One region of the Alcanivorax sp. UBA3183 genome, then DNA from elsewhere that is predicted to be linked to it. Evidence: predicted binding sites of a transcription regulator. Region 1 holds the regulator's gene; each other region holds the start of a gene.
What was found. Region 1 encodes sigma-54, which starts transcription at its own class of promoters, with help from an activator protein. Its sites were predicted from a motif close to TGGCACNNNNNTTGCTNT; they were not measured.

Region 1 (7,792 bases):
CATTGAGTGGTGGAAGCCTAATCCAGTTCGCGGTGGCGGACCTGAAGGGTGGTGCCCTCATTGCGTAGCCGTTTTGCCAGTTGCTCGGTAATGAATACCGAACGATGGCGGCCACCGGTGCAGCCGATGGCGACCGTCACATAGCTGCGATCGCTGTCAGCAAACGCCGGCAGCCAGCGTTTTACGAAATGATGAATGTCATCAAGCATGTCGTGGCTGGCCTGGTGCTGCTGGAGGAAATCGATGATGGCGTCATCGCGGCCGGTAAAGGGCCGCAGGTCGGCCCGCCAGTGCGGGTTGGGCAGTACTCGCACGTCAAACACCAGATCGGCATCGTTGGGCAAGCCGTTCTTGAACCCAAAGGATTCCAGTTGCAGGGACAGGGCCGCGCTGCGATTGGCTACCCGCTCGCGCATCAGGTTGCGCAGGCTGTGAACGTCATAGTTGCTGGTGTCGATCACCAGGTCGGCACGCAGGCGGATATTGGAGAGCAATTCCCGCTCATGCTGAATGGCTGCCTCCACGGAGCCCTGCTGGGCGCCCAGCGGGTGACGCCGCCGGGTGGCGCTGAAGCGCTTCAGCAGAGTGCTGTCGTCCGCATCCAGGTAAATAATTTCGGTCTTTACCTGCTGCTGGTGTAGTGCATCCAGGATGGCATCAAAGGCCAGCAACTGGGTGGGCAGGTTGCGGGCATCAATGCCTACTGCCGCTCGTTCTATGGGTAGCTCACCCTGATCAAGCTGCTCCGCCAGTGTCGGGAGCATGCCCACCGGCAGATTGTCGACGCAGTAGTAGTTCTGGTCTTCCATGGCTTGCAGGGCGGTGGTTTTCCCCGAGCCGGATCGGCCGCTGATGATGGTGAGTTTCATGGTTGCACCGCTTGCATGCTATTTGCCGCACGTTGACACGCAAAATTGATAGACGAGGGGATATCCCGGGTGATGCCTGAAAGCGTGTTGCGTTCCTTCATGATGCCAGTCGCAGCTCCGCTTCGGATTCCACGGCGGTGTGATAAAGGTGATGATCGTTCTTGCTCAATCGCAGTTCGTCACGGTAATCGTCGTCGTTGAACAGGGAAGCCAGGTGGCTGAGGGTTTTCAGGTGCTGTTCAGGGTTTTCCTGGGGAACCAGCAGCACAAAAACCAGATCTACCGGACGACCGTCAACGGCGTCGAAATCGATGGGGGTAGACAGTTTCAGCAGCAGCCCGATGGGTTGCTGGCAGTGACCAAGACGGCAGTGAGGAATGGCGATGCCTTCACCGATGCCCGTGGAGCCCAGCTTTTCCCGGGCTACCAAGGCATCGAAGACCTCCTGTTCGTTGAGGCTGTCGCAGCCGGCCGCGGCCAGCTGCGCAACCTGGTCCAGCAGCTGTTTCTTGCTGCTGGCCTGCACCTCGCTATGGGTGCGTGCTTCGGTGAGTAGTTCGCGAACTCGCATAATTGTCGCTTTGGGTTCAGTGGCCGCCGTGCTTGTGGCTGACAGCCTTTTCCTTGTGTTTGAGGATCTGGCGGTCGAGCTTGTCCGTCAGCTTGTCGATGGCAGCGTACATGTCCACTGCTTCAGCGGTGGCGAAGACGTCGGCCCCGGAAATATGGATGGTGGATTCTGCCTTGTGGGTTTTGGGTTCCGGAGAAAGAATCACCTGGACACTGGTAATCTGGTCGAAATGCCGTTCAAGACGGGAGAATTTGTCTCCTACGTAGGCTCGCAAAGCATCGGTAATTTCCAGGTGATGACCGCTGATATTAATTTGCATGGCTGACTCCTTTACCTGCTCGTTGGGCCGTCCCGGCGCCTACACCAAACGCTTGCGGGCGCTGGATGACGGTATTCTCATCGCCTCACGATACTTGGCGACTGTCCGGCGCGCCACGTTGATCCCCTGCTCGTTCAACAAGCTAGCCAGCTTGTTGTCGCTAAGCGGCTTGCGGGGATTCTCGGCAGCGACCAGCTTCTTAATAATGGCACGAATAGCGGTGGAGGAACACTCACCGCCGCCGTCTGTTCCCACGTGGCTGGAGAAGAAATACTTGAGCTCAAAGACGCCGCGGGGTGTCATCATGTATTTCTGGTTGGTGACCCGACTGATGGTCGATTCGTGCATCTCGACGGCATCAGCAATCTCGGCCAGAACCAGCGGTTTCATTGCCTCCTCGCCATAGTCAAAGAAGTCTTGTTGAACTTCAACGATGCGGGTGGCCACCTTCAGCAGGGTGTCGTGGCGGCTTTGGAGGCTCTTGATGAACCACTTGGCCTCCTGCACGCAGTTGCGCAGGTACTGACCATCCTCGCCACCGGCCTTGCGGGCCATGGAGGCGTACTGCTGCTGCAGGTTGACCTTGGGCAGCACTTCCTCATTCAGGCTGACCTGCCAGCGTCCCTGGTGCTGGCGCACAATCACGTCCGGCACCGCGTAATCCACCTGGCTTTCACCGATCTGTTCGCCGGGTGCCGGGTCCAGGGTGCGCAGCAGCGAGAGCGCGTCGAGCAGGTTTTCTTCGCTGATCTGCAGTACCCGGCGCAGGGCGGCGTAGTCGTGCTTTTCCAGCAGCGCGAGATGCCCCAGCAGGGCCAGGGCATAGTCCAGAAAGGGAGTGTCTGTGGGGAGTTGGCGCAACTGCACCCGCAGGCAGTCGGCCAGATCCAGGCTGGCGACCCCTACCGGATCGAATTGCTGCAGGCGGTGCTGAACTGCCAGTACTTCATCGGCTTCCAGTTCGTCGCCTTCGGTGAGCAGGTCATCCTGGGCGTTCATCATCGCTACGATCTCGTCCACGGTGACGGTCAGGTAGCCGCGATCGTCCAGGGACTCGATGATGGTCATGGCGATAATGCGGTCTACATCGCTCATGGGGGTCAGATTCAGTTGCCAGAGCAGGTGGTCCTGAAGATTGCCGGCAATGCTATGGCGTTGTTGCCAGTCGTCGGCATCGTCGGGGAGGGCGCTGGAGGCACTGCTGGTCTGGCCGGAATAGACATCGTCCCATTCCGTTTCGATGCCGGGTTCGTCGTCCACGAACTCTTCCAGAGCGTCGTCACGCTCGGTATCCAGCTCCTGTTCGTCCTGACGTTCTTCGTCAGCGTCAGGCAGGGATTCGTCACCGAAATCATCAGCCAGCTCCAGCAACGGATTGCTTTCCACTGCCTGCTGAATCTCCTGACGCAAGTCCAGCGTGGATAGCTGCAAGAGGCGAATGGCCTGCTGCAGCTGCGGTGTCATGGTCAGCTGCTGGCCGATTTGTAGTTGTAGGCTTGGCTTCATACTGCTCAGGCTGATGTCATCCCCAAAACACGAGAATAACAGCCTATGCATAAGGCAAGCAATATTTGTGCCAATGATGGTTGTGTGCTAGAGAGCAAAGTTGACAGTTGATAGTGGACAGTTGACAGCGTCGCGGGGAATCCTGTCTTTATCTGCAATGTCTGAGGCTGCGTTTAAAGTTCGGGCGCGGCCCTCAAAGGGCTTCAGAACCAAGTGCCTTTATCGCGTAGCTGTCAACTGTCCACTATCAACTGTCAATTTGTTTACAGCCTGAAATCGGCCCCCAGGTACACATCCCGCACCTGCTGGTTACCGAGAATGGTGTCGGCGTCGCCGGAGGCGATAATGTGCCCGGCGCTGACAATATAGGCGGTGTCACAGATATCCAGGGTTTCGCGCACGTTGTGATCGGTGATCAGCACGCCGATGCCGCGCTCTTTCAGGTGGCGGATGATGCCCTTGATGTCGTTCACGGAAATCGGGTCCACGCCGGCGAAGGGTTCATCCAGCAGGATGAAATCCGGGTCGGTGGCCAGACCGCGGGCGATTTCTGCCCGACGTCGTTCACCGCCGGACAGGCTCATGCCCAGGGAATCACGGATATGGGTGATATGGAATTCCTTGAGCAGGCTCTCCATGCGCTCGTGGCGATCCGCCTTGCTGAGCTCCTTGCGGGTTTCCAGGATCGCCATGATGTTTTCTTCCACGGTCAGGCGGCGGAAGATGCTGGCTTCTTGTGGCAGATAGCCGATGCCGCGCTGGGCGCGGCCATGCATGGGCAGATGGGTGATATCCGCCTCGTTGATGTCGATTCGCCCGGCGTCCGCTTCCACCAGGCCGACAATCATGTAGAAGCAGGTGGTCTTGCCGGCGCCATTGGGGCCGAGCAGGCCGACGATCTGGCCGGCCTCCACGTCCAGGGAGACATCCTCGATGACTCGGCGACCCTTGTAGCTTTTTGCCAGGTGGTGGGCACGTAAATGGCTCATAGGGTGTTTGGCTCCGCCTCGGAGGAGGGCTCTACGGGCGCCTCTTCGTTTGTATTGTTGTCCGCAGGAGTGTCTTCCTTGGGCGTCTGATTTTCGGCAGGGATCACCAGTCGCACACGCTTGTCGCCTTCGCTGCTGGCGTCAACCCGCTTGGAATCCAGGCTGTACTCCACCTTGGCGCCTTCGAAGGTGTTGCCCAGGTGTTCAATGTAAGCGTCGCCGGTAAGTACCAGGGTGCGTTGGCGAATATCGTAGACCAGGTTGTTGGCGTGGGCCTGCAGGTCCTCACCTTCTTCCATGCGCACCGGGGTGCCGGACGCTTCCACGCGGATCAGTTCGCCATTGCGGGTAAACAGGCGCATTTCGTCTGCAAACAGTTTCCGCTTGCCCTGTATCAGTTCCACATTGCCGCGATACAGCCCGCTGCCGGCGTCCTGTTCGAAACGCCCCGAGTCGGCGGTGACGGAAACTGGCATTTGCGGTGGGGCGGCCACTGTGCTCACCGGCAGGGCCGCAGCCAGGGCGATGGTGCAGGTTCTAAGAAGCCGGCGCATCAAACTCACTCTTTACTCCTTTTTCAAGGGTCAGTATGCCCTTGTCGAGATCGGCCTCCAGCGCACCCGCGCGGGTCTTGCCGGATTCAAATTCTATGTCAACATCCCCGGGAGAGCTGGCGATGTTGGTCTCGCTGAGAAAGCGCAGCTCCTGGGTATCCAGGGTGATTTTCTGTTGCTGATTGCTGGCTGTCACGTCGCCGGAGAAAACAATCAGGTCGCCATTTTCCTGCACCACGCCCTGCTCGCTGACAATGGTCCAGCTGCCTTTGTCGTTGGCCATTTCCAGCTCAGGTTGCTGCATTTCCGTGAGCGGGTTGTGGTCGTACTGGGTCAGCGTCTCGGCGGTGAGATAGTACTGGAGACGACCGTCATCTTCACTAAAGGCGCGTGCTGTAATGTCCTTGGCGACGATGGCTGGCGCGGTGAGGATGGCATCCTCTTGGCCCGGCAGGGAGTCATCCCACTCGTGCAGGGTCATCAGCATGACCAGCCCCAGCATCAGGATGCCGGTGGCGCTGAGCAAGCCCTGGCGCTTCATGCTGGGCTCCGTTGCGCGAGGATGGCGTCGCAGATTTCGCGAACCGCGCCTTCGCCGCCGCGCCGTTCGGTAATGTGGTCGGCAGCTGCCTTGGCGCAGTCATGGGCATTGGCCGGGGCAAAACTGAGCTGGGCCCAGTCCAGGGCGCTCACGTCGGGTTCGTCATCGCCGGCATAGCCGGTCTCGCTGGCGGCGATGCCTAGCTGTTGCGCCAGATCGGCCAGGGCCACCCCCTTGTCTTCGCGGCCCTGTATCACATGAGCGATGCCCAGGTCGGCGGCGCGTTTGGCCACCATGGGCGTGTTGCGACCGGTGATGATGGCCAGGGTGACGCCGCTGGCGGCCAGTTTTTTCAGGCCGTGGCCGTCCAGGGTGTTGAAGACCTTGATGGCTTCGCCTTCCGGGCTGAAGTAGATGCGCCCGTCGGTCATCACCCCGTCCACGTCGAAGGCCATCAGGCGCAGGTTCTGTGTATCAATGGACGACAGTTGCATGGGCATTTACACCACCCCCGCGCGCAGTAGGTCCTGCATGTTGAAGGCACCAAGAGGCTTGTGGTCCTTGTCGCAGACCATCAGGCCATTGATCTTGCGGGTTTCCATGATCTGCAGGGCCTCGGCGGCCAGGTGGCCGGGTTCGATGGTGATCGGCTGAGCCACCATGACCTCATCGATGGTGGCCTTGCGAATGTCGATATCCCGATCCAGCATGCGGCGCAGATCGCCATCCGTAAAGATGCCGGCCAGGGTGCCGTCGTCCCGGGCGATGGCGGTCATGCCCAGCCCTTTGCGGGTCATTTCCAGCAGGGCTTCGCTGAGCGGAGTGCCCGAGGCAACCACCGGCAGGCGCTCGCCAGCATGCATGATATCGTCCACCTTGAGCAGCAGGCGGCGGCCCAGGCTGCCACCGGGGTGGCTCATGGCGAAGTCTTCAGGGGTGAAACCGCGTGCTTCCAGCAGCGCGATGGCGAGGGCATCGCCCATGGCGAGAGCCGCCGTGGTGGAGGAGGTGGGCGCCAGATTGTGCGGGCAGGCCTCTTCGTTGACTGCCACGGTCAGGTGTACGTCGGAGAGTTGCGCCAGCGCGGATTGCGGACGACCGGTCATGCCGATCAGGGCGGTGCCCTTGCGCTTTATCACCGGCAAAATGGCCAGCACTTCGGCGGTTTCGCCGGAATTGGACAGGGCCAGCACCACGTCATCGGTGGTGATCATGCCCAGGTCGCCGTGGGAGGCTTCACCCGGGTGAACAAAGAAAGCGGGGGTGCCGGTGCTGGCCAGGGTGGCGGCCAGTTTGCTGCCCACATGGCCACTTTTGCCCATGCCGGTAACAATTACCCGGCCACGGGCGCCAAGCATCAGGTCGCAGGCGGCGGAGAAGCTGTCATCCAGGCTGTCTTTCAGGGCGTCCACGGCTCTGGCTTCGATGTCCAGAACCCGTCGGCCCACGCCGATGTGGTTGTGACTCATTCATCTCTCCTCTGGTCGGGGCCGATTATACATTGCTGGGCAGGCCACGTTGACCCGAATTCTGTTTCATTTGGAACCGTTGTGACATCTTGGGACTCCAATAAAGCAGATGCGGTTCAGTGTGTTACTGGACATCAGCGGTATAAAACCGTAAAACCGCCGGACATTAACAGGGAGTCTTCTATGCATTTGCAGCGTGTGATCCGGATCTGGCTGGCGATGGTGCTTACCGCCATGGCCTCTTTGGCGGCGGCGGAAAATGATCCGCGGCAAGTGGTGATGGAAGCGGTGGAGCGCATGACATCCCGCATTGAAGCGGAGCGGGAGCAACTGGAAACGAACCCGGACCGGGCCAGGGAACTGGTGCGCGAGGAGCTGGGCGACCTTGTGGATTTCAAGCGTATCACCCGCATGGTGATGGGCGATTACTTCGGACCGTCCAGCAAGGAGCAGAAGTACCGCTTTCTGGATGTGTTCAAGAACAGCCTGATCAACACCTATGCCTCCGGCATCACCCTTTATGAAGGTCAGAAGATTACCACCCTGCCCATGCAGGAAGGGGACCGTAAGGGCGACTATGCACGGGTGCGCATGGAGGTGAAAACCAACTCCGGCAAGACCGTGCCGATCTATTACACCCTGTTCCAGCGTGATGATCAGTGGCGGGTGATCAATGTCTACGTCAACGGTCTGGATTTGCGCGATACCTTCCAGAGCCAGTTCGCCCAGGGTATGCAGCAGTACAACGACATCGACAAGGTGATCGACAACTGGTCCGCGGACGCCAAGATCGACGCCGGCATCGAGGGTGAAGACCAGAAGAGCTGATTGTTCGGCCGCCGCCGCCGTGGCAAGGGGGCGCCGGCTCGCGTATTATTGCCGTTTTTACCGAGGAGCGGGTCTGTCCCGCTCCTTGCTGTTCGGGCCGCTGTCGGCCCCGATGAGGAGCGAACATGAATCCGGAAGAGGTAAAA
Region 2 (7,792 bases), on a different contig from region 1:
CGGGCGAAGCGGCTGTCGCCGATTACCTTGAAGGTACGGTCCACATTGCTATGCCCGGCCACCAGCAGCACATCACAGGGTTTGAGCACGGTGCGCAGGCTGTCCAGGTCGGCACTGGGCTGGCCACTGAACGGCTCGTCGCGCTGAAGGCGGCGGCAGATCCATTGATAAAAGGCCAGTTGTCGACTCATGGTGACTCCGTGTGCAAACACTTATTCGAGGACCCGGAGCTTACAACAGGGCCAGGGCCCGGTCGATGACCGAATGGTCAGTATAGAAATGCGGCGAAAAACGGACCCCGCCACCCCGTTCTGCACAGACCACGCCAGCCTGTCGTAAACGCTGAAAGGTGTCTGCCGGCGTTTCATCAGGCAGGGTAAAGGTAACAATTCCGGCCCGACGCTGCCGGTCCACCGGGCTGAGCAGAGTGGCTCCCCGTTCCCGCAGGCCGTCGATCAGCCGCTGGACGCGATCCTGCAGGGCCTCGGCGACTTGCGCCATGCCTTCCTCTTCCAGCAGGGACAGGGATGCCTCCAGGGCATGAGCGCCGAGCATGTTGGGGCTGCCGCATTCGAAACGACGGGCATTATTGGCCACTTGCCAGTCGGTGGTGGTGTAGTTGCCGGCATTGGCCACCATATGCCAGCCGTGCTGGCGCAGGGTCAATTTGTCCTGTACCGCCTGGCGGCAGTAGAACAATGCCAGCCCCTCAGGGCCCAGCATCCACTTGTGACCGTCGGCCACCACAAAATCCGCCTTGGCCTGTTCCGCGGAAAAGGGCAGGGCGCCGAGGATCTGGATGGCGTCCACACAAAACAGGATCTCTCGCTCCCGGCAGGCGGCGCCAATGGGCGCCATGTCCATCAGCAGGCCGGTGCCGTATTGCACTGCGGACAGGGACACCAGTCGTGTTCGAGGTCCCAGCGCATCGATCACCGCCTGTTCCGGTTCAGGCGTATCCAGGCTTACGGCGATCACTTCCACGCCCTGATCCGCCAAAGCTTCCCAGGGGATACGGTTGGAGGGGAACTCCTGATCGCTGATCACGATCTGGTCGCCGGCCTGCCAGTCAATACCCTGGGCAATCACAGACAGTCCTTCTGAGGTGTTTTTCAGCAGGGCGATTTCATCAATACTGACCCCGCCAATCAGCCAGGAAAGCCGCTCGCGCAGGCGCTGTTCCACTTTCAGCCAATGGGGGTAATCACGGGCACCGATCTCACAATTCTGGCGAGCGAATTCCGCGACCGCATCGCGGCTACGGGCGGGCCAGGGAGCCACCGCAGCGTGGTTGAGATAAAGCAGGTCTTCACGGTGGGGAAATTCCGGGTGGGCCATGATGTCTCCATTAACAGCTACAAGCTTCAAGCTACAAGTTGCAACGCGGGAGGGTGTGGTGGCAAGTATATAGCGCCGTGGCCGCGTTATTTACCATAGCAGCAATTGCATCGTGAACCCTGCTGCATGCTTATAAAAAGGGAATACGTTAGAATTGCGACTGTTCAGTCCTGGTTCACGTCCGTTATGCCGGGCTTAAGGAGAAATAGATGGGTGACCTGGAAAAAGCCACGCGCAAGGCGCAGGAATTTCGTCAACGGGAGCGCCAGATTCTGGATGCGGCCCTTGAGCTGTTCCTGGAAGAGGGCGAAGACCGCGTGACCGTGGAAATGATTGCTGACCGGGTCGGTATCGGCAAAGGCACCATCTACAAGCATTTCGAGACCAAGAACGAGATTTATCTGCTGTTGATGCTCCGTTATGAGGAGGATCTTGCCGAGGTATTCCAGACCATCTCCGGCGGCGATGACAAGGAACGGCTGGCACGGGAATACTTCCGTTTCCGGATCTCCGATCCCAAGCGTTACCAGTTGTTCGACCGCCTTGAGAACAAGGTGATCAAGGACCATGCCCTGCCGGAACTGGTGGACAAGCTGCATCGCATTCGCGAAGCCAACTTTGCCCGCCTCACCGATATCGTCAAGGCGCGTATTGCCGAAGGCTCACTGGAAGACGTGGACCCGATCTATCACATCTGCTCCGCCTGGGCGCTGGCCCATGGTGCGGTGGCCCTGATGGAATCCCCGTTCTACCAGAAGCTGATCGACGACAAGGATGACTTCCTGCATTTCCTGATCGAGATCGGCATTCGCATGGGCAACAAGGGGCAACGGGGGCCACGATGAAACAGGCGGAGGAACTGCTGGCATTACTGGAAAAGGCAGGCAAGGATGAAAGCGGCCTGCCGCCGGTGCACCAGTGGAAGCCGGAGCGGCATGCGGATATCGACATGCGGATCGCCCGGGATGGCACCTGGTACTACCAGAATTCCCCCATCCAGCGTGAACGCATGGTGGCGTTGTTCTCCACCATCCTGTTGCGCGAAGGCGATGACTACTTCCTGATCACCCCTGTGGAAAAGCTGCGCATCCAGGTGGACGATGCCCCTTTTGTGGCGGTGGAAGTGCAGCGCCTGGAAGAGGGCGGGGTGAATAAACTGGTCCTCACCACCAATGTGGGCAGTCACGTGGTGGCCGGTGACAAGCACCCCTTACGCGTGGAAACCGACCCACAAACCGGCGAGCCGTCCCCGTATCTGCTGGTCCGCGAAAACCTGGAAGCCCTTATCGGGCGCTCCGCGTTCTATCAGCTGGTGGACTGGGCGTTTGAGGAAAATGGGAAGCTGTTTGTGGAGAGCGATGGTCAGCGCTTTGAGTTGGGAAGCCTGGGGTAATTGATAATTGAGAATGGATAATTGATAACTTCGCGAGAAACTCCTTCGCATCTTAACGCAAAGAGGCCGCGCCCAATGTTGGGCGCGGCCTCTTTGCTTGAAAACCAGAATAACCCTGATCGCGCGTTATCAATTATCCATTCTCAATTATCAATTTCCCCTCATTGTAATGCTAATCAACAACAACACCCCGAGCACAATACTGATCCCTTTCCAGATGCGCAGTTGCCGGATGTCGTTGTCGATGGCCGGCTTGCTGCTGCGCATCGGGCGGCGCAGGGCGTCGCGGAATTCGGCGGCGTCGGTGAAGCGTTGTTTGGGTTGATGTTGCAAGGCGAGCTGCAGCACGTTGTTGATCCACAGCGGGACGAACGCGTTGTGTCTCTGCAGTGGCGGCAGGGGGCGATGGGCGGATTTTTCGTAGCGGCCCTGCCACGGCAGCGAACCGGTGAGCATTTCATGGATGATCACCGCCGCGGAAAACAGATCACTCTGTTCGCTGGGGGCAGCGCCATCCAGCAGTTCCGGAGCGCTGTAATCCCGGGTGCCGAGGGGAATGCCCGCATTGTGCTGCTCCATGCCCCGGCAATGGCAACTGCCGAAATCCACGATGCGGACCAGCCCGTCGGTATCCACCATGATGTTGTCCGGCTTCAGGTCGCCGTGGATCACATCGGCGCGGTGCAGGGCGCGGATACCGTTGAGTAGCTGATCCGCCAGATACAGTTTTTCTTCCACCGCCACATCAGGGTGTTCCTTCAGCCACTGTTGCAGCGTCACGCCGTCGATGAACTCCAGATGCTGATACAGGCAGCTGGGATTGTCCGGCTGGGGCAGGGTGCGTAGCAGGTGGGCATTGCGCAGGCGCTGACCGACCCAACCTTCCATGACAAACCGCTCCAGCGCGTCCCGGTCGTCTTCCAGATTCACCGACGGTGTCTTGAGTACCGATTGCGTGCCGTTTTCATCCTCCACCAGATACAGGTGGCTACGCACACTGGCATACAGCTCCCGCTGTACGGTGAAACCGTCAACCCGGACCCCCGGGCTCAGTGGCGGGGGCAGGGGCAGGCTGCCGCGCTGGCGCAGGGCTTCGTCGGCGCTGGCGTCGGGCAGGCCATCCACCTGCAGCACCTGACAGCTCAGGTTGTCATCGCTGCCGCTGGCCAGGGCCGCTTCCACCAGACTGCGGGCAGCCATTTCCGGTTGGCCACTGGCACGCACTATGCCCTGCATGCGCGAACGGGACAGGAAACCATGCACGCCATCGCTGGTGAGCAGAAATACATCGCCCACCTGCAAATCACTGCGGCTGTAGTCCACATCCAGTCGGGTGTCGCCGCCCATGACCCGGGTGAGTACCTGGCGGTCGCCGCCGATCATGCGGCTGTGGTCCCGGGTGAGGCATTCCAGACGTTCATTACGCAGTCGCCAGATACGCGAATCGCCTACCTGGAACAGGTGGGCAGTACGCGAGCGCAGTATCAGCAGGGACAGGGTGCACAGGTGGCTTTCCCCGGCCAGTGTCTGCCGGCACAGCCAGCGGTTCAGGGCTTCCAGTACCCGCTGTGCGGAGCGGGGCACACTCCATAGCGATGGCGTTGCATAGTAGTCGTTGATAAATCCGAGCACACAGGATTCCGCTGCCTCCCGGGCTGCACCGGCACTGGACAGCCCATCAGCCAGGGCGGCAACGATGCCCTTGGTACGCAGCAATGGGCCATCAGGAATCTGCATGGCCAGCGCATCCTGATTGTGCAGCTTGGGCCCGGCATCGCTGTACTGGCCGATGCGAACCTGCGGGTGCAGGTCCGGCTCGGTGGCAATGGCCGAGTCCTCGGTCGTAACGTTGGCAACATCCATGATCAAAGCTCCTGTGTATGACCTGCCGAAAACACTCAGCCCACCTCGATGAGCTGAACGTCGCCTTTCTCATCAATTTCCGCAATGTGCCCTTTGGGTTCATCCAGGAACTGCACGGCGGCCAGGGCCACGGCAGCGCTGGCGGCAATCACCAGAAAGAAGGTGGACGGGTCCACAAAGGTCAGCACGGTCAGGAAGATCACCGCACCGGCGTTACCGTAGGCGCCCACCATGCCGGCGATCTGACCGGTAAGGCGTCGCTTGATCAGCGGCACGGTGGCGAATACCGCCCCCTCGCCAGCCTGCACAAAGAAAGAACAGCACATGGTGGCAATCACCGCCAGGGCAATGGGCCAGCTACTGCCTATCTGGCTCATCAGGCCGTAACCCACCATCAGACCGCAGAGCAGAATCGCCAATGATTTCTTGCGTCCGAACTTGTCGGAGACCCAGCCACCACCGGGGCGAGCCACCAGATTCATGAAGGCATAGCCGGAGGCCAGCAGGCCGCCAGTGACTGCCGACAGGGTAAAGGTATCGGTAAAGAACAGTGGCAGCATGGACACCACCGCCAGCTCGGAGCCGAAGGTCACCATATACGCCAGATCCAGAATGGCTACCTGCTTGAAGCTGTAGCGGTCGTGCTCGGGAACCCCTTCTTTCAGGTGTTCACGGTTTACTCGCCAGGCCTGACCAAGCTGTACCACCGCCAGGCTGATAATCAGTGCGGCCAACAGAATCTGTGTGGTCTGGCCGAACAGATTCAGATTGGTGGGCCCCAGGCGCCAGACGATCACCAGCAGGGCGATATACAAAGGCAGGCTCATGGCCAGGTAGAAGAACAGGTCTTTCCTGGTGCTCACTTCCAGCGCGCTGGCTTTCTTCGGCTTGAAATAGGACGCGCCCTGGGGCGTGTTGCGTGCCCGCCACAGGAAGAAAATCCCGTAGAGAAAGGAAACGGCGCCGGTAGTGGCAATGGCCCAGCGCCAGCCGTCATCGCCGCCGTAAAAGAGAGCCAGTGAAGGCAGGGTAATCGCCGCGGCCGCAGAGCCGAAGTTGCCCCAGCCACCATAGACGCCTTCAGCCAGGCCCACTTCCCGGGCCGGGAACCATTCGCTGATCAGGCGGATGCCCACCACGAAACCGGCACCCACAAAGCCCATCAGCAGACGGGTCACCGCCAGTTGTTCATAGGTAGTGGAAAGCGCAAAAGCCCAACAGGGGAGGGCGGCGAGCATCAGCAGAGAACCAAACACAAGCCGGGGTCCAAAGCGATCCACCAGGGAACCGATCACCACCCGGGCCGGAATGGTCAGCGCCACGTTGAGAATCAGCAACGCCTTTATCTGTTCCGGGGTGAGGTCGAAGGCTTCGCGCAAATGCCCCATTAATGGCGCATGGGAAAACCACACAACAAAGGTAATAAAGAACGCCAGCCAGCTCAGGTGTAACAGGCGGATGCGTGGCGCGGAAAGATTCAACAGATTCAGCTTTTGATCGCTCATGACTTCTCCATGCATGGGCGGTTAACGACAGGGTGGTCTAGGCAACTCCTGTGCCACCTTGCTAAGTGACTGTTTTAAATCGATTAAACGGAGAGAAATCGAGAGAAGGGCAATAACCGTGCGCAAATCGGGAGCGTTTATGGGTCATCGCGGTGCACGAAAAAATGCATTTTTCTCGTGCACGAACGCATTAAAAGAAAGCAGGAGTTCTGTGGTTATTGCCGAAAAAACAAAATAAATCTATTAAAAATAATGAGTTAGCAAGTTGGCACAGGCCTTGCTCAGTGATGGGTGTCAGTTATGCACCGCGAGGGTGAGCCTTATGGCAAAGCAACAACTTCTACTTATTGGCCACGGCATGGTGGGCCAACGTTATCTAGAGTCTCTGGTGGCCCAGGGTGGCCGCGAGCACTTCGAAATTACCGTACTGTGCGCCGAGTCACTGCCGGCCTATGACCGCGTGGGGCTAACCAGCTACTTTTCCGGCAAGACCGCCGACGACCTGTCGCTGGTGCCTGAAGGGTTCTTCGCCGAGCACGACATTACCCTGAAGCTGAATACCAAGGCGGATGTCATTGATCGTGGTGCGCGCACCGTTACTACCAACACCGGTGAAACGCTGAACTACGACAAGCTGGTACTGGCCACCGGGTCTTATCCGTTCGTGCCGCCGATTCCCGGTAATGATCGAGACAACTGTTTTGTGTACCGCACCATCGATGATCTGGATGCCATGATCGCTGCCAGTAAAGACGGCAAAGTGGGCACCGTTGTGGGGGGCGGCCTGCTGGGTCTTGAGGCAGCCAAGGCTTTGCATGATCTGGGCCTGCAAACCCATGTGGTGGAATTTGCCCCGCGTCTGATGGCTGTCCAGGTGGACGACTTTGGTGGCGGCCTGCTCAAGGACAAGATTCAGGAACTGGGTGTCACCGTGCACACCAGCACCGGCACCAAAGACATTGTTGACGGTGAAACCTGCAAACACCGGATGAACTTCGGTGAAGACAATTACCTGGAAACCGATGTGATCGTGTTCTCCGCTGGCATCCGTCCCCAGGACGAACTGGCCCGCGCCTGTGAGCTAGAGCTGGGCGAGCGTGGCGGTGTCGTGGTGAACAACCACTGTGTCACCTCGGATGACAGCATTTATGCCATCGGTGAAGTGGCGTTGTGGGAAGGCCGCATCTTCGGTCTGGTGGCGCCGGGTTACCAGATGGCGGAGATCGCCGCCGAGCACCTGATGGGCAAACAGGAAAAACAATTCCTGGGCGCGGACATGAGCACCAAGCTGAAACTGATGGGCGTGGACGTGGCGTCCATCGGTGATGCCCACGGCAACACTCCGGGTTCACGCAGTACCGTGTTCATGGATCAGACCGTCGGCATCTACAAGAAGGCGGTGATCAGCGAATGTGGCAAGAAACTGCTGGGCGCCGTGCTGGTAGGCGATGCCAATGATTACGGCAACCTGCTGCAGCTGTGCCTGAACGAGATGGACCTGCCTGGTGATCCGGCGGCACTGGTCGCCCCGGTTTCCGATGGTGCGCCCCTGCTGGGCGCCGATGCTCTGCCCGATACCGCCCAGATCTGTTCCTGTAATAACGTCTCCAAGGGCGACCTGTGTGCCGCCATTGATGATGGCGCCATGACCGTGGGTGATCTGAAATCCTGCACCAAGGCTTCGGCTACCTGT
Region 3 (7,792 bases), on a different contig from region 1:
AAAGCGAGAGCTTGGCCAAAGAAATTTTACTGCTTGAAAATGAGCTGTCTTCTTTCAAGAACGGTCTATCATATTTGGCATCGCTGCCAGAGGGGCATGAGTGGAAAGCGGAAGTTGTCGAAATTAAGCATAATATATCTTTAATATCAGCAAGGCTAGACGCACTTGAAGGTGCGCTAACAGTGAATCCGGCTAAGGCCTTGGCTGTTCCTATATTAAGAAAGGACCTTGATAACACGGAAAAGAACCTTAAGGCAGAATTATCGCAGACAAGAGCGGAAATAGACCGAATGTACGATCAAAACAAGTGGTTTATCGGGATAATGTTTACTATTGCTTTAAGTGTTTTGAGTATGGTTGCCAGCAGCTTCTTTAACAGGAAAGACACTTAAAGAGTGCGGAGTCAGGTCTCCCATTTCCCGTTTTTCTGGTTTTCAGGGGGTATGGCCGGAAAATGAGAGGCCGCCCCCCGTTGTCTGTTTTGTTTAGCCTGTGAATCGTGGGTTGGTACTTGGGTGGGGAGTAGATGGAATTAAGCATTCTCAAACAAGCTTTTCAACAGTTCCGAATTGAATGTATTTGGCTCCGACGATGTTACAACACGCATTGCACTCTTTTTGGTGGAGGTGATGAGGTAGACGAGCTGCTAATGTCAACGGCAGGAAGCTTCTTTTACGATTTGAGTCGCGTCCTTCAAGAATATGTTTTGCAGAGAATTTGTAGCTTAACAGATCCCCCGGGATTCGGCTCGTCTAAGAATCTAAGCATGAGGTTTATCAACGAAGGGCTGACCGAGTACGGTCTTCTAACGAACGATATAACTGAGGTGTCTGGCCGGATCGAAGAATATAGAAAACTGGTGGTAAAGGCGAGAAACAAGGGGCTATCACATTTTGATTTGAAGGTTTCATTGAGCGGGGAGACATTAGGGGAACACTCTCCAGAAGAGGTAGAGCAGTTCTACGTTGACATTCAAATCTACAACGATGAAGTCGGAAAGGTATTGGGGTTTGGGCCGCTCGATTTTCAAGCATCTCCGGCAGAGGGAGATGCTGTAGATTTAATTGCCTTCCTGAGAGGGTGTGCTAACAGGCAACAGGAACTTAGTGGCTAGCATCCTGGTTGGTGATTTTGTTTCACCCTAAAACCGCACCTTCCCCAACGGCACCAATAACACCGCCGCCCCAATCAGCGCCGCTGCCGCCCCCAGTAACCCGGGCGCAAAACTCCCGCTGCTTTCCAGTAACCGCGCCGTGACCACCGGCCCCAGTATCTGCCCGACCCCATAGCAGGCCGTCAGTGCGCCCAGGGCGGCGCTGGCGGCGTGGGGGGCCAGTTGGCGGCCGCAGTACATGCTCAGGGCGACCACGGCGGTGAAGGTGCCGCCCACCAGCAGGCCGCTGATGACCAGCCCGGTGAGACCCGGTAGCCAGGCGGGGGCGCTGACGCCCAGGGCCTGAACCACAAGGGCGGTCATCAAGGCGTTGCGTTCGCTGGTGTGGCTGGCGAGTTTGCCCCACAGCAGGTTGGCGGGCACGGCGGCCAGGCCCACGGCCAGCCAGGTATAGAAGGCGGCGCTGTCCAGGCCCGGCAATTGCGCTTTGGCGATCACCGGCAGGTAGGTGGTGCTGGTGATGTAGCCGAAGCCGGCCAAGGTGTAGCTGGCGATCAGAAAGCCCAGGGCGGAGCGGTTCACCGGCGCCCGTTCGTGCTGACTGTGTTTGGCGTGGGGCAGGGCGGGGATGCGGCGCAGCAGTGGTAGCAGGACCAGGGCCAGGGCGCCACAGGCCAGCCACATGGTGGCGTAGCTGCCGTGCAGGGTTTCAATAAAAGCAACGGTGAGGGCGGCGATACTGATGCCCAGGCCGATGCCGGCATAGTGAATATTGCCGAGCCGGGCCCGCAGATGATTGGGCATGGCGCCCAGCACCAGGGCGGAACCGTTGACCATGATGATGGCGCTGGCCACACCGGCCAGGAAACGGTTGATGGCCCAGGGCGTGAAGGTGGTGCTCAGGCCCATGAGGATGCTGGTGACCACGCTCACCCACAGTGCCAGCCAGAACGCCGTGCGGGCCCGGTGGGCGGGCACTGCCATGGCGAGCATGGCGCCGGCCAGGTAGCCGCCGTAGTTGATGGCCGCCAGGTAGCCGCCGCTGATGGCGGTGAGGGTGCTTTCCGCAATCATGTCGGGCAGGGCCGGGGTGAACAGGAAGCGGCCAATGCCCAGGGCAATCACCAGACTGAAGGCGCCGGCGATGGCGGTGAGCAGGTGATCTCTTTCGGTGGTCATCAATGGTTCCGCTTTGTCTTTCTGTGGGAGCGTGCTTGCACGCGAATGGCACTAGGCCTGGAAGTGGTTCGCGTGCAAGCACGCTCCTACAGTGTCTTGAGCAATTGTGGGTGTGGCCACTGCCGTAATCCAGCGCGCAGCCTAACAGGCCATGGCGTTTTCGGCTTCCTTCTTCGAATGATGTTCATCATTCACCGCAGTGATAAATGCGGCCTTGGTCGCAAAGGCTCCCAAGCAGTGCGTGGTTTTTTCACCAGGGAAGGGCAAAACGCGGGGTTTTCGGCAAGAAAGTGATGTTGCACCAAAAGCGTGATGCATTTTGGTGAGGCGGGACTGACTCACAACAGTGCCGGCTGAGCGAAAACCGGGCGTCGAAGCCGGCTCGGCTTGTGCCTGTTATTGATAACGTCATGAAAAATCAGCCTTTTAAAAACTGGCACAGCATTTGCCTTAAGACAGGGTAAGCACAACCACTGCGTTGTGCGCGAGATAACCATCCGTGTGGTCAATGGAGACTGCACTCCGATGCGAGCAAAGGCGCTCAAAGATTCCTGCCAATGGTGGCGGGACGCTTTGAGCGCTTTTTTTATGCCCGAAAAAAACGGGCAGAAGAGGGAAGGATGATGAAAGGTTTCAAGAAAATATTTCGTGGTGTGCTGGCCGCTATGACACTGGGCCTGTCGGCCCCGTCCCTGGCGGAGGATGCTGTGGGCTGGCCGGAAAAGGCCGACCTGAAATTCGGCTTTATCAAGCTGACGGATATGGCGCCACTCGCCATTGCCTACGAGAAAGGCTATTTCGAGGAAGAAGGCCTGTTCGTGACCCTGGAAGCCCAGGCCAACTGGAAAGTGCTGCTGGACCGGGTGATTGACGGTCAGTTGGATGGCGCTCACATGCTGGCAGGCCAGCCACTGGGGGCGACCATCGGCTATGGCACCGAGGCCCATATTATTACCGCCTTCAGCATGGACCTGAATGGCAACGGCATCACCGTTTCCAATTCCGTCTGGGAAGAAATGAAAAAACATATTCCCAGCAAGGATGGCAAACCGGTGCATCCCATCAAGGCCGATACGCTCAAACCGGTGGTGGAGCAATACAAGGCCGCCGGCAAGTCTTTCAAGATGGGCATGGTGTTCCCGGTCTCCACCCATAACTACGAGCTGCGTTACTGGCTTGCTGCCGGTGGGCTGAACCCGGGCTACTACGCGCCGCACCGGGGCGACACCAGCGGCCAGTTGCAGGCGGACGTACTGCTCTCTGTCACACCGCCCCCGCAAATGCCTGCCACCCTGGAAGCCGGCACTATTCATGGCTACTGCGTGGGTGAGCCCTGGAACCAGCAGGCCGTGTTCAAGGGCATCGGTGTGCCGGTGATTACCGATTACGAAATCTGGAAAAACAATCCGGAAAAAGTGTTCGGGGTCAGCAAGGGCTGGGCGGAAGAATATCCCAATACCCATATTCGTGTGGTCAAGGCGATGATCCGTGCGGCCAAGTGGCTGGACGAGAACAACAACGCCAACCGACCGGAAGCGGTGAAGATCCTGTCCCAGCCCAACTATGTGGGCGCCGACTATGACGTGATCGCCAATTCCATGACTGGCACCTTCGAATACGAGAAGGGCGACAAGCGGGAGATTCCGGACTTCAACGTCTTCTTCCGTCACAACGCCACCTATCCCTACTACTCCGATGCCATCTGGTACCTGACGCAAATGCGTCGCTGGGGGCAGATCAGCGAGAGCAAGCCGGATAGCTGGTACATGGATATCGCCAAGAAAGTCTATCGCCCGGACATCTACACCCAGGCGGCCAAGTCGCTGATTGCCGAAGGCAAGATCAGCGCCGATGAATTCCCGGACTTCGCCAGCGAAGACGGCTTCAAGCCGCCGCAGAGCGAGTTCATCGACAACGTCACTTATGACGGCCGCAAGCCCAACGAGTACCTGAGCAAGTTCCCCATCGGCCTGAAAGATGGCGACACCCTGTAACCGGGTACGCGAGAGGAAGGAGACAATCATGGTGACCCTGACATTCCCGACCTGGATGGAACCCTACCGCGCACTGGCCACGGGCAAGGTGTCCCGTGACCAGTGGCAAGCACTGATGCGCCAGCTGCTGTGGCCGGTGCTGGGGATAGGCCTGTTCCTGCTCATGTGGCAGTTCGCGGCCCAGCGTATTGATACCTCGCTGGGTCAGTTTCCCGGCCCGGCCCAGGTCTGGGAGCAGGCGGGCAATCTGGTCAGCGAACACCAGCAGTCCCGCGAGCGGGAAGTGGCGTTCCATGAGCGGCAGGAGAAGTACATCGCCGCCCGGCTGGAACAGCAGCCGGACTGGCAGCCGGTCACCCGGGATTACACCGGTGCGCCGACCTTCTTTGATCAGATCGGTACCAGCCTGATCACGGTAATGAGTGGCTTTCTGCTGGCATCGATGATCGCCATTCCGCTGGGCATTGTCATCGGTCTGAGCAGCACCGTGCATGCAGCGGTGAACCCGCTGGTGCAGCTGTTCAAGCCGGTGTCGCCGCTGGCCTGGTTGCCGCTGGTCACCATGGTGGTGAGTGCGGTGTATGTGAGCGACGATCCGATGGTGTCCAAATCCTTCCTCACTTCCATGTTCACGGTAACCCTGTGCTGCCTGTGGCCCACGTTGATGAATACGGCGGTGGGGGTCACCTCGGTGAGCCAGGATCTGACCAATGTCTCCCGTGTGCTGCGACTGAACGCCCTCAGCCATGTGCGCAAGATCGTGCTGCCGTCGGCATTGCCGATGATGTTCACCGGCCTGCGCCTGAGTCTTGGGATCGCCTGGATGGTGTTGATCGCCGCAGAAATGCTGGCGCAGAACCCGGGCCTGGGGAAATTCGTCTGGGATGAATTCCAGAACGGTAGTTCCCAATCCCTGGGCCGGATCATGGTGGCGGTGATCGTCATCGGCCTGATCGGCTTCCTGCTGGACCGCCTGATGCTGATGCTGCAGCGCGCGCTGGTCTGGGACAAAGCTTCAGCTCAACGCTAGTTAGCAAGCTGCTGTAAAGCCCGTTGCGTGCTCAGTCTTTCAGGCTGACCCGCAATCTAGGCGCAATTTTGAAGGTGTGTGCCGACCCATCAAGAAATTGCAACAACGAGTGCGGGCCAGCCTGGAAGACCCGGGAGCACTCGCAGAGCATAAAGGCGCGGCCTGAAGGGCACATCTGCTGCGCTTTGACGCTAGGAAAGGGAACCACCCTGTCCGTCGCGACAAAACACAACAGCTGCACCCTTCAGGCCACGCTGAGTACGCAACGGGCTATACAACAGCCTGCTAAAGGAGAATCAACATGAAAGCCTTACTGGAACTGTCCAACGTGGGCATGCAATTCGAGACGCCGAAGGGCAGCTTTGAAGCCCTGAAAGATGTGAATCTGAAAATTGCCGATGGTGAGTTCGTGTCCCTGATCGGCCATTCCGGTTGCGGGAAATCCACGGTGCTCAATATTGTCGCCGGCCTGCTACAGGCCACCGACGGCGGGGTGATTCTGGATAAGCAGGAAGTCACCGAACCCGGCCCGGAGCGGGCCGTGGTGTTCCAGAACCATTCACTGCTGCCCTGGCTCACGGCGTTTGAAAACGTAGAGCTTGCGGTGAAGCAGGTCTTCAAGAAGACCAAGAGCCGGGCGGAAATTCGCGACTGGGTCGAGCACAACCTGGAGCTGGTGCACATGGCCCATGCCATGCACAAGAAGCCGGATGAAATCTCCGGTGGCATGAAACAGCGCGTGGGTATCGCCCGTGCCCTGGCCATGCAACCGCAGGTGTTGCTGATGGATGAACCCTTCGGGGCGCTGGATGCCCTGACCCGTGCTCACCTGCAGGACTCCCTGATGGATATCCATGCCCAGCTGGGCACCACGGTGATCATGATTACCCACGATGTGGACGAGGCGGTGTTGCTGTCCGATCGCATTGTGATGATGACCAATGGGCCGTCCGCCACCATCGGCGAGATTCTTGACGTCAATGTGCCGCGTCCACGGGACCGTCTGGCTCTGGCCGACGATCCCACCTTCGTCCGTTGTCGTCAGCAGGTGCTGCAATTCCTGTACGAGAAACAGCGCAAGGTGGAGCCGCTGCCCAAGCGTGCTGACGCTGAGACTGGCGCGGCTCGAAAACGGGCCTGATAACCGTTTATGACTGATTTGATTCGCCTGCTTTTTTCGCACACGGAAAAGCGGGCAGGGGGAAGGTGTGTCTGATTTCAGCACATCACTGTTTTTAATTTTGGGACGTTACATCGAGGAAAAGACCATGAAATATTCTGCCATTGCTGCCGGCGTCATCCTGTCCACGCTCGGTTTTTCGGGGACGGCTCACGCCGAAGACGATGCCTTTATCACTGCGTTGAAAGAAGGCAAGCCGCTGCTGAACCTGCGCCTGCGCCATGAGGAAGTGGATAGCGACGGTGCCGCGGAAGATGCCCAGGCACTCACCCTGCGCACCCGACTGGGCTACCAGAGCGGCACGCTGCACGGCTTTGATGTGTTGGGGGAGTTTGAAGACACCCGCATTGTCGGCAACGTGGATAACTTTGCGCCGCACATGGCCGGTTACCCGGTGATTGCTGATCCGGAAGTGACCGAGCTGAACCGCGCTGCAGTCCGTTATACCGGTAGCGACGCCCTCGATGGCCTGGTGGCCACCTATGGTCGTCAGCGCATCATTTACGACAATGCCCGCTTCGTCGGTAACGTAGGCTGGCGCCAAGATGAGCAGACTTTCGATGGCGCCAAGCTGGATTACGGCACCGGTGATTTTTCTTTCTCCACGGCCTATCTCACCCAGGTAAACGGCTTCACGCCAAAGTTCGATGCCAATGTCTCCAATTACCTGTTCAACGCCAGCTGGGCCGGGGCGCCGGGGGGATCACTCACCGCCTATGGCTACCTGCTGGAAACCGATAACGTGCCCGATTCCGATAACGACACCTATGGCCTGCGGTATGCCGGTGCCTTCGATCTGGATGCCGTAAAGCTGCTTCTCACCCTGGAAGGCGCCCAGCAAGAGGTGGAAGCCGGCGATACCGAGTACTACTTCGCCGAAGTGGGCGCAGAAATGGCCGGGGTCACCGTCAAGGTGGCGCAGGAAGTGCTGGGCTCTGATGACGGCAAGATTGCTTTCCAGACCCCGCTGGCCACCAAGCATGCCTTCAATGGCTGGGCGGACCAGTTCCTGGTAACCCCGGCGGATGGCCTGAAAGACAGCTTTGTCAGCGTCGGCACCAAGCTGGCCGGCTTCAAACTGGCGGCGGTGTATCACGACTTTCAGGCCGAAGAGGGCAGCAGTGACTACGGCACGGAAACCAACCTGCTGGTGGCCCGGCCCATCGGCAAGCACTACGTGGTGGGCCTGAAATACGCCGACTACAGCGCTGATGATTTCGGCGCCGACACACAAAAACTGTGGGCCTGGGCAGAACTGAAACTCTGAGCAAAACAGCGCCGTTTTGGCGCCGCGG
Region 4 (7,792 bases), on a different contig from region 1:
GACTTCAAACTGGGCCAGCACCGCGTTCCAGAAGAAACTGAACGACACCAGCAGTGCCGCCATGGACCAGAACTGGTCGATCCAGAACACCGGCAGGAACACTATCGCCGCCAGAAGATTGCCGGTCCGGATGATACGCAGGCGCTGACCGCTACGATCCGCCAGCCAGCCCCACAGGTTAGGGGCACCAATTTTGGTCAGCTGGGGAATGGCCATCAGCAGGCCGATGGCGGCAGCGCTGAAACCCAGGTCCTTCAGGTACAGGGACCAGTAAGGCACCAGGGTGCCCAGTAGTCCGAAATAGAGGAAATAGAAGCCTGACAATCGCCAGTAGTAAGGCATTAGGGGCTGAACCTTGGCGTGGCGGTTAAATGAATGGAAGGCCGGACGTCTGATGTCGGACATCCGGCGCTAAATCAAACCTGCCGTAGGAGCGTCGCTGGCGGCGCGATCAAAGGCGTTGAACAGCAATGTAACCACAGAGATCGCCGAGGAAAAGACTGGTTTTTTCTCTGTGTACTCTGTGCCCTCTGTGGTGAAAATGCTTTTGATTGCGTGTCATCGCGCCGCCAGCGACGCATCCTACGGATGGCCAGGCATTTAAATCGGCGGAAATGGTGGCGTCACATCGCCGTTCTGCGCCCGATGGCGCAGGCAATGGTCCATGAGCACCAGGGCCAGCATGGCCTCGGCAATAGGAGTGGCCCGCACGCCCACGCAAGGATCGTGGCGCCCCTTGGTAACCACTTCAACCGGGTTCCCTTGCAGATCAATGCTCTTGCCGGGAATCAGGATGCTGGAAGTGGGCTTGAGCGCCATGGCCACACGGATGGTCTGCCCGGAGCTGATACCTCCGAGCACACCGCCGGCATGGTTGCTGAGGAAGCCTTCCGGGGTCATCTCATCACGATGTTGCTCACCGCGCTGATTGACCACTGCAAAGCCGTCGCCTACTTCCACACCCTTGACCGCGTTGATGGACATCATTGCCTTGGCCAGATCCGCGTCGATACGATCGAACACCGGCTCGCCCCAGCCAGGCGGCACGCCGTCGGCAAACACTTCCACCCGTGCACCGATGGAAGAGCCATCCTTGCGCAGCGCATTGATGAGAGCTTCCAGCTCCGGCACCTTGCCTGCATCCGGGAAGAAGAAAGGATTGCTGTTTACGGTAGACCAGTCGAATTGCTCCGCTTTGACCTCACCGATTTGAGTACAGCCCCCATAGATGCGAATACCCAGTGTCTGCTCCAGATACTTGCGGGCAATGGCGCCGGCCGCCACGCGCATGGCCGTTTCCCGGGCCGATGACCGCCCGCCGCCGCGGTAATCGCGGAAACCGTATTTCTGCGTATAGGTGTAATCCGCATGCCCGGGCCGGAAGGTGGTGGCGATGTCGGAGTAGTCCTTGGACTTCTGGTCGGTGTTTTCGATCAGCAAGCCGATGGACGTGCCGGTGGTCTTGCCCTCGAACACCCCGGAAAGGATCTTCACCTGATCCGGCTCACGACGCTGAGTGGTGTAGCGGCTGGTGCCTGGCTTGCGCCGGTCCAGCTCCACCTGCAGGTCTTCCTCGCTGATTTCCAGCCCCGGCGGGCAGCCATCCACGATGGCCCCCAGTGCCAGGCCATGACTCTCACCAAAGGTGGTGATGCGAAAACGTTCACCAAAACTGTTGCCGGACATGCGGATCCTCAAAAAAGCATTGGGCCATTGCATCTCCCCTCACCTGCCCGGTAAAAGGAGCATCAACGGCTCAGGAAGAAAACTGTTCGCGGTATTCTAGCAGCTGTTGACGGGTAAGCATGAATACACCGTGGCCACCACGCTCGAATTCGAACCAGAAGAAAGGCACCTGCGGCCACTGATTGACCATGGCTTCCCAGCTATTGCCCACCTCCACGATCAATACCCCATGCTCGGTAAGCTTATCAGGGGCCTCACTCAGCAGGCGGCGGGTAAAATCCAGGCCGTCATCGCCGGAGGCCAGTGCCAATTCCGGTTCGTGGCGGTATTCATCCGGCAGGCTGGCCATATCCTGTGCATCCACATAGGGCGGATTGGAGACGATCAGGTCATAGGGGCCATCCACCTGGGCTAGGCCATCGGAATGCAGGGCTTTCACCTGCCCTTCCAGGCCATGACGGCGAATATTGTCTTCACAGACGGCCAGAGCTTCTTCACTGATATCACTGCCGTCCACGCGGGCATGGTCAAACGCGTAGGCACAGGCGATGGCGATACAGCCGCTGCCAGTGCACAAATCCAGCACCGCATGGACCTGCTCCGGCTCTACCCAGGGGGTGAAGGATTGCTCGATCAGCTCTGCCAACGGCGAGCGGGGAATCAGGACGCGTTCGTCCACGTAAAAGGGCAACCCGCAAAACCAGGCTTCATGGGTCAAATAAGGTACCGGAACCCGGTCATTCACCCGACGACACAGCAAGCCCAGATAGTCACTGATTTCAGAAGGCAACAAGCGGGCATCGAGAATGCGAGGATCGCCATGCAACGGCAGAGACAAGGTGCTCATCAACAGCGCCAGCGCCTCGTCCCAGGGGTCATCATTACCGTGACCAAAGAAAACCTCACCGGCACGCAGGGCACTCTCACCAAAACGCAGACAATCCCTGACTGTGTGCAGGGCGGTAACGGCTTCTTTCTGTTGTTGCGGGCTAATCACGGCATACTCCTCAAGCAGGCGGCGAAGATTAGCACAAAATCCGCCATGAAAGCCTGTAGAGGGTAACTTGTTGGCCTGCCAGCAGGCATGGCTGTTAACCTGCAAATGGTGTCGGTTAGCAGCAATGTCGGCATAGGAAAATCAAGTGCCATCATTTCAGCGACAGCAGCATTGCGTATAAGATGCGCTCACGCTCTCTGGGAGGCTGTTGGAAAGGATTAGTATGACCGCAGTTACGGTGTTCCAAGACGGCCCTTTTACCTTGGTGGATTTGAAGAACGGCACCCTGGTCGACATGAGCGTGGAACTATCGATCTATCGACAGCGACTGACCCTGTTCAACATGAATCTCCAGCGCAAACAGCTGGCAATCTATGTGGGTCGCATCTGTGGGCTCGACTTTACCGCCTCCCGCTATGCCTGCGGCGAAGACTTCAAGCAAATTACCGAGGCCAAAGTGCTGGTACTGGAAAGCATACTCAACCGTACCTTTGCCAACATGATGCTGACCCTGAACAAACCGCAATTCCCGGTCTACGTGTGTGCGAGCCTGGCAGAGGCCAAGGCGTGCCTGCTGGAAAAACACCCCCGGGAGGAACAGTGAGCGCGATCTGGTTATTGAAAACCGAGCCCGACACTTTTTCCATCAATGACCTGCAGGCCTGTCCTGGGGGCACCAGCGGCTGGGACGGAGTGCGCAATTACCAGGCTCGCAATCGTCTGCGCGACGAGATGAACGAAGGTGATTGCGTGCTGATCTACCACTCCAGTTGCGCACAGCCCGCCATTGTCGGTGAAGCCTGTGTGGTCAGTGCCCCCTACCCGGACCCCAGCCAGTTTGATCTCGACTCAGGGGGGTTCGACAATCGCAGCAGCCGCGAAGAACCGCGCTGGTATCAGGTGGATATCCGTTATCTGTGCACGTATCCGCAGCCCCTGTCGCTGAAAACCCTTCGCCAGTACGCGGAGTTTGCGGATATGGAACTGGTTGTGCGGCCACGCCTGTCAGTACAGAAAGTCACCGAACGTCAGTTTCAGCGCATCCAGCAACTCTGCATGCCAGAAAGCGCCAGCGCCTGACCAGCAAGCGAACCAGTGCAGTGCACAGCATCGCACCAGCGCAAGACTGCGCCCCAAAACCGCGCAGGCAGATACGAAAAAAGCACGACACACCCCCATAATCCCTTCCGTGGCCGGCTTGGCACAGCGGTTGCAATTGCCCCTTCGTCACTACTAACGAATGGGATTCATACCATGCCACAGCGCCGTTTACCCTGGTTTGCCTTACTGCTACTCCCCGGCCTGGCCAGGGCGGATTCGCTCAGCGCCGTTGATACGGTCTGGATTGCCGTGGCTGCCGCCCTGGTTTTCTTCATGCAAGCGGGCTTCGCGCTGCTGGAAAGTGGCATGAGCCGCGCCAAGAATGCACTGAACGTGGTGATGAAAAACTACATGGATTTGTGCGTGGGTACCCTGGTGTTCTGGGCTGTGGGGTTTGGCGTGATGTTTGGCACCAGCAGCACCGGCTGGTTTGGCGAGGACCAGTTCATGCTCAGCCATGCCGACGGCAGCACCTGGGCCATGCTGTTGTTCCAGATCATGTTTGCTGCCACCGCTGCCACCATCGCTTCCGGCGCCATGGCAGAACGCACCCGTTACGTTGGCTACCTGTGCGGGGCCATTGTCATTACCGGGCTGATCTATCCGCTCTACGGCCACTGGGCCTGGAACAGTGAGGGTTGGCTGGCCAAACTCGGCTTTATTGATTTTGCCGGTTCTACGGTGGTGCACAGCATCGGCGGCTGGTGCGCCCTGGCCGGCGTGTTGGTGGTTGGCCCACGACTGGGCCGCTTTGACCGTCACGGCCAGCCCCGTACCATCCCGGGGCATAACCTGTCCTACGTGGCCCTGGGTGGTTTTATCCTCTGGTTCGGCTGGTTCGGTTTCAATGGCGGCTCCACCCTGGCTGCCAGCGTGGATATTGCCAAGGTGAACCTGAATACCCAACTTGCCGCCGCCGCCGGCGCGGTGGGCAGCGTGATCTACCGCATGGTCAGCCGCCGACCGATTCTGTTGACGGAAACCGTTAACGGCAGCCTGGCTGGTCTGGTGGCAGTCACCGCCGGCTGCGCCGTGATGACCCCTGGCTTTGCTGTCCTCACCGGCCTGGTCGCCGGCGCGCTGGCAGCTTTCGGGGCGAGAATGTTGCTGGCGTTGCGTCTCGATGATGTGGTCGGCGCGGTGCCGGTACATGCCTTCGCCGGTGCCTGGGGCACCCTGGCCGCTGGACTGTTCTACGATGGTGACCTGTTCAACCCGGAACGAATTACCGTACAGCTGCTGGGCATCGTGGTTGCATTTGGCTGGGCCTTCTTCACCGCCCTGGTGATGTACATGCTGGTGTCCTTGCTCACAGGCCTGCGAGCCCCTGCTCTGAATGAACAACGCGGCCTGGACCTGAGCGAACACGCAGAAAGTGGCTATCCGGAGTTTCCCCAGAACACGCTTTATAACAGTGAGCTGACCCGCTCGGCGGAGTCTCGTCCATGAGTCAGGAGCTGCAACGTCGACGGCGCGCCATTGCCACCGGGCTGACGCCCTACATGAACGAACCTCTCTTGCTGGAGGCGATCAGCCTCTGGCAACAAACCTATGCCGAACGCCCTCGCTTTTCCCTGCAGGGCTTTGTCAGTGAGTTGTGTCAGATGTTCGACCTGGGGGAGCGCCGGCATCAGATCCATATGAGCCTGGTGCAGGCCATGACACTGTCGGAGCAGGAACTGGCCGACGATCCGCTGGCCGGAAGCGAGGAAAATCCCGCCCGGGAGCACCCCTGCAGCCAGGCGTTCGAGCAGATCATGCGCTCGCTGTGGGAAGGCATTGGCGCCCGTGCGGCAAGCCAGTTGCGGCTGGACATGGCCGCCCAACTGCGCAGCAATCAGGTCGGGGCGGAAACCCGGCTGACCATGGAATACTGGCTGCAAGCTCCGGAACGCCCGCTGGCCCCACTGACACTGGCCGCCCTGCGCGATCAGCTCAACCGTACTTATGTGCTGTTGTGCGAAAGACTGGGACCGGTGGAAGCCGACCAGCAACTGAAGGCGGCCTATCAGAACGCCCTGCAAACCCGCATTGACCCGACGGCATTGCGCCAGCTGCTGTAGAAGGGTTCCTGCCATTTCAGCCATGTGACACCACCGAGGATCAGGTAGTCTTGTAATCCTGTTCGCGCGTTGAGCCATAACAACAACCGATAGGGAACACCATGAAGCTACACCACCAGATCTTTATTGCCATGCTGGCCGGCGCCCTGGTCGGCAGCCTGACCAGCGAGTCCACTACCCTGTTCGGGGTCCCGATACTGGCCGGTTACGACCTGGTAGGAAGTCTGTTCATCAATGGTTTGAAAATGGTGGTGGTGCCCCTGATTGTCACCGCCATCATCAATGGCATGACCAGCGTCGGCGACGGCAACAATCTGGGTCGAATGGGGCTAAAAACGGTAGCACTGTACATGACCACCACCGTGGTCGCGGTGCTGATCGGGCTGCTGACTGTCAATCTGTTCAGCCCCGGGGTCATCGACGGCCAACCGGCCCGGGACCTGCTTGGTCTGGCCAGTGATACCGAAGCGGTACTGGCTGGCATCGAAGGGCGAGGCGCCGGGGATTTCACCCAGATCCTGATGCAGATGCTACCCCCCAACCTGATTGCTGCCGCTGCCGATGGGCAGATGCTTGGCCTTATCGTGTTCGCCCTGTTGTTCGGCTATTTTCTGCGCACCGAACGCAATGATGCCGGCCGCAGTCTGCGAGATCTGATCGAGGGGATTTATCAGGTGGTGATGAAAATCACCATGCTGGTGATTCGTTTCACACCGCTGGGGGTGTTCGCCCTGATTGCCGCCACGGTGACCCGCACCGGCCTTGATGCCATCGAGCCGCTGGCCTGGTTTTTCGCTTCAGTGGTCGTTGCACTCACCCTGCATGCCTTTGTTTTCATGCCGGCATTGGTGTTTTTCCTGGCGCGCCGCTCACCGTTGCGGCACATCCAAGCCATGACACCGGCCCTGCTCACCGCGTTTTCCTCGGCCAGCTCCGCAGCTACCCTGCCGTTGACCATGGAATGCGTGCAGAACCGGGCCGGGGTATCACAACGAAGCAGCAGCTTCGTACTGCCACTGGGGGCCACCGTCAACATGGACGGCACGGCCCTGTATGAGTGCGTGGCCGCCATGTTTATCGCCCAGGCCTATGGCATGGACCTGTCGCTGGCGACACAATTCATGATCGTGATAACCGCGGTACTCACCTCCATTGGCGTGGCCAGTATTCCGGCCGCGTCCCTGGTGGCAATCACCGTGATACTGGCTGCCATCGGACTACCGGCGGAAGCCATCGGCCTGATTCTGGTCACCGACCGGCTACTGGACATGTTCCGCACCGCAGTGAACGTATGGGGCGACAGTGTCGTCACCGTAGTGCTGGCACGCAGCGAAGAGGAAGAACAGGTGCTGCAGAGGCCGGTAGCCGACGCAGAGAGAATGGCGCAGGCGGCAAGCGCCCACGCCGGACAAGGTCAGACTGACAAGTGATGGTCGCGGTTGTCCCAGTCACGCTTGATGGCCACCGCCGCACTGCCAACGATCGGCACCATGGCGGCAAATGCCAGCATGGCCGGGAACAGATTTTTCCCCTGATCGGCCAGACCGGCTACCATCAGCACGGTGAACAGAACAGCCACAACCAGAGCGAAAATGTCTTTACTGATACGAGAGATAGTAGTCATGGGTAACGCTCCTCTTAAATTGTTTTAGTGAACACATGTTAACTCACAAGAATGGAAAGTCAACACCTGTTCACTTTCAATGATTATTTCCCGGAGATCCCTTGAAACATCAGCCTACCCTGCTTATCAGCAATGCCTGCTCCGAACTTGGTCAGGCCCTGGTCAGTGACGCTGCAGAGCATTTTCGGGTTGCCCTGGCAGACGCGGATGGGCAACTCGGAAACCAACTTTGTGCCAACCTGCACGGCAATGGTCGAGAAGCGCTTTTCCTGGATTGTCTTCCCGGCAGCTCCCGCGACCGTCAACGGGGTGTAGAACGGG

Region 2: the regulator sigma-54 is predicted to act here: its motif matches at 6,366-6,383, upstream of nirB (nitrite reductase large subunit NirB).
Region 3: the regulator sigma-54 is predicted to act here: its motif matches at 2,728-2,745, upstream of B3Q33_RS02415 (CmpA/NrtA family ABC transporter substrate-binding protein).
Region 4: the regulator sigma-54 is predicted to act here: its motif matches at 3,883-3,900, upstream of B3Q33_RS06520 (ammonium transporter).

What each region holds. Positions count from the first base shown of each region.
Region 1 is NZ_DEXN01000017.1:97,029-104,820, reverse strand. Features, by position in the region: gene B3Q33_RS07930 (HPr family phosphocarrier protein) at 1-3, opposite strand, end outside; gene rapZ (RNase adapter RapZ) at 18-869, opposite strand; gene ptsN (PTS IIA-like nitrogen regulatory protein PtsN) at 967-1,440, opposite strand; gene hpf (ribosome hibernation-promoting factor, HPF/YfiA family) at 1,457-1,759, opposite strand; gene B3Q33_RS07910 (RNA polymerase factor sigma-54) at 1,799-3,265, opposite strand; gene lptB (LPS export ABC transporter ATP-binding protein) at 3,529-4,254, opposite strand; gene lptA (lipopolysaccharide transport periplasmic protein LptA) at 4,251-4,808, opposite strand; gene lptC (LPS export ABC transporter periplasmic protein LptC) at 4,792-5,349, opposite strand; gene B3Q33_RS07890 (KdsC family phosphatase) at 5,346-5,849, opposite strand; gene B3Q33_RS07885 (KpsF/GutQ family sugar-phosphate isomerase) at 5,850-6,818, opposite strand; gene B3Q33_RS07880 (MlaC/ttg2D family ABC transporter substrate-binding protein) at 7,002-7,646, shown strand; gene B3Q33_RS07875 (BolA family protein) at 7,772-7,792, shown strand, end outside.
Region 2 is NZ_DEXN01000045.1:9,204-16,995, reverse strand. Features, by position in the region: gene B3Q33_RS14315 (hypothetical protein) at 1-191, opposite strand, end outside; gene B3Q33_RS14310 (aminotransferase class V-fold PLP-dependent enzyme) at 232-1,338, opposite strand; gene B3Q33_RS14305 (TetR/AcrR family transcriptional regulator) at 1,548-2,183, shown strand; gene B3Q33_RS14300 (DUF1285 domain-containing protein) at 2,180-2,731, shown strand; gene B3Q33_RS14295 (bifunctional protein-serine/threonine kinase/phosphatase) at 2,882-4,594, opposite strand; gene B3Q33_RS14290 (NarK family nitrate/nitrite MFS transporter) at 4,630-6,099, opposite strand; gene nirB (nitrite reductase large subunit NirB) at 6,422-7,792, shown strand, end outside.
Region 3 is NZ_DEXN01000006.1:217,948-225,739, forward strand. Features, by position in the region: gene B3Q33_RS02400 (type I restriction enzyme HsdR N-terminal domain-containing protein) at 1-392, shown strand, start outside; gene B3Q33_RS02405 (hypothetical protein) at 527-1,114, shown strand; gene B3Q33_RS02410 (YbfB/YjiJ family MFS transporter) at 1,142-2,293, opposite strand; gene B3Q33_RS02415 (CmpA/NrtA family ABC transporter substrate-binding protein) at 2,914-4,287, shown strand; gene B3Q33_RS02420 (ABC transporter permease) at 4,316-5,317, shown strand; gene B3Q33_RS02425 (ABC transporter ATP-binding protein) at 5,619-6,458, shown strand; gene B3Q33_RS02430 (alginate export family protein) at 6,586-7,764, shown strand.
Region 4 is NZ_DEXN01000015.1:36,546-44,337, reverse strand. Features, by position in the region: gene B3Q33_RS06545 (MFS transporter) at 1-342, opposite strand, end outside; gene aroC (chorismate synthase) at 601-1,686, opposite strand; gene prmB (50S ribosomal protein L3 N(5)-glutamine methyltransferase) at 1,757-2,683, opposite strand; gene B3Q33_RS06530 (hypothetical protein) at 2,907-3,287, shown strand; gene B3Q33_RS06525 (EVE domain-containing protein) at 3,284-3,763, shown strand; gene B3Q33_RS06520 (ammonium transporter) at 3,938-5,233, shown strand; gene B3Q33_RS06515 (hypothetical protein) at 5,230-5,847, shown strand; gene B3Q33_RS06510 (dicarboxylate/amino acid:cation symporter) at 5,949-7,277, shown strand; gene B3Q33_RS06505 (hypothetical protein) at 7,262-7,471, opposite strand; gene B3Q33_RS06500 (SDR family NAD(P)-dependent oxidoreductase) at 7,573-7,792, shown strand, end outside.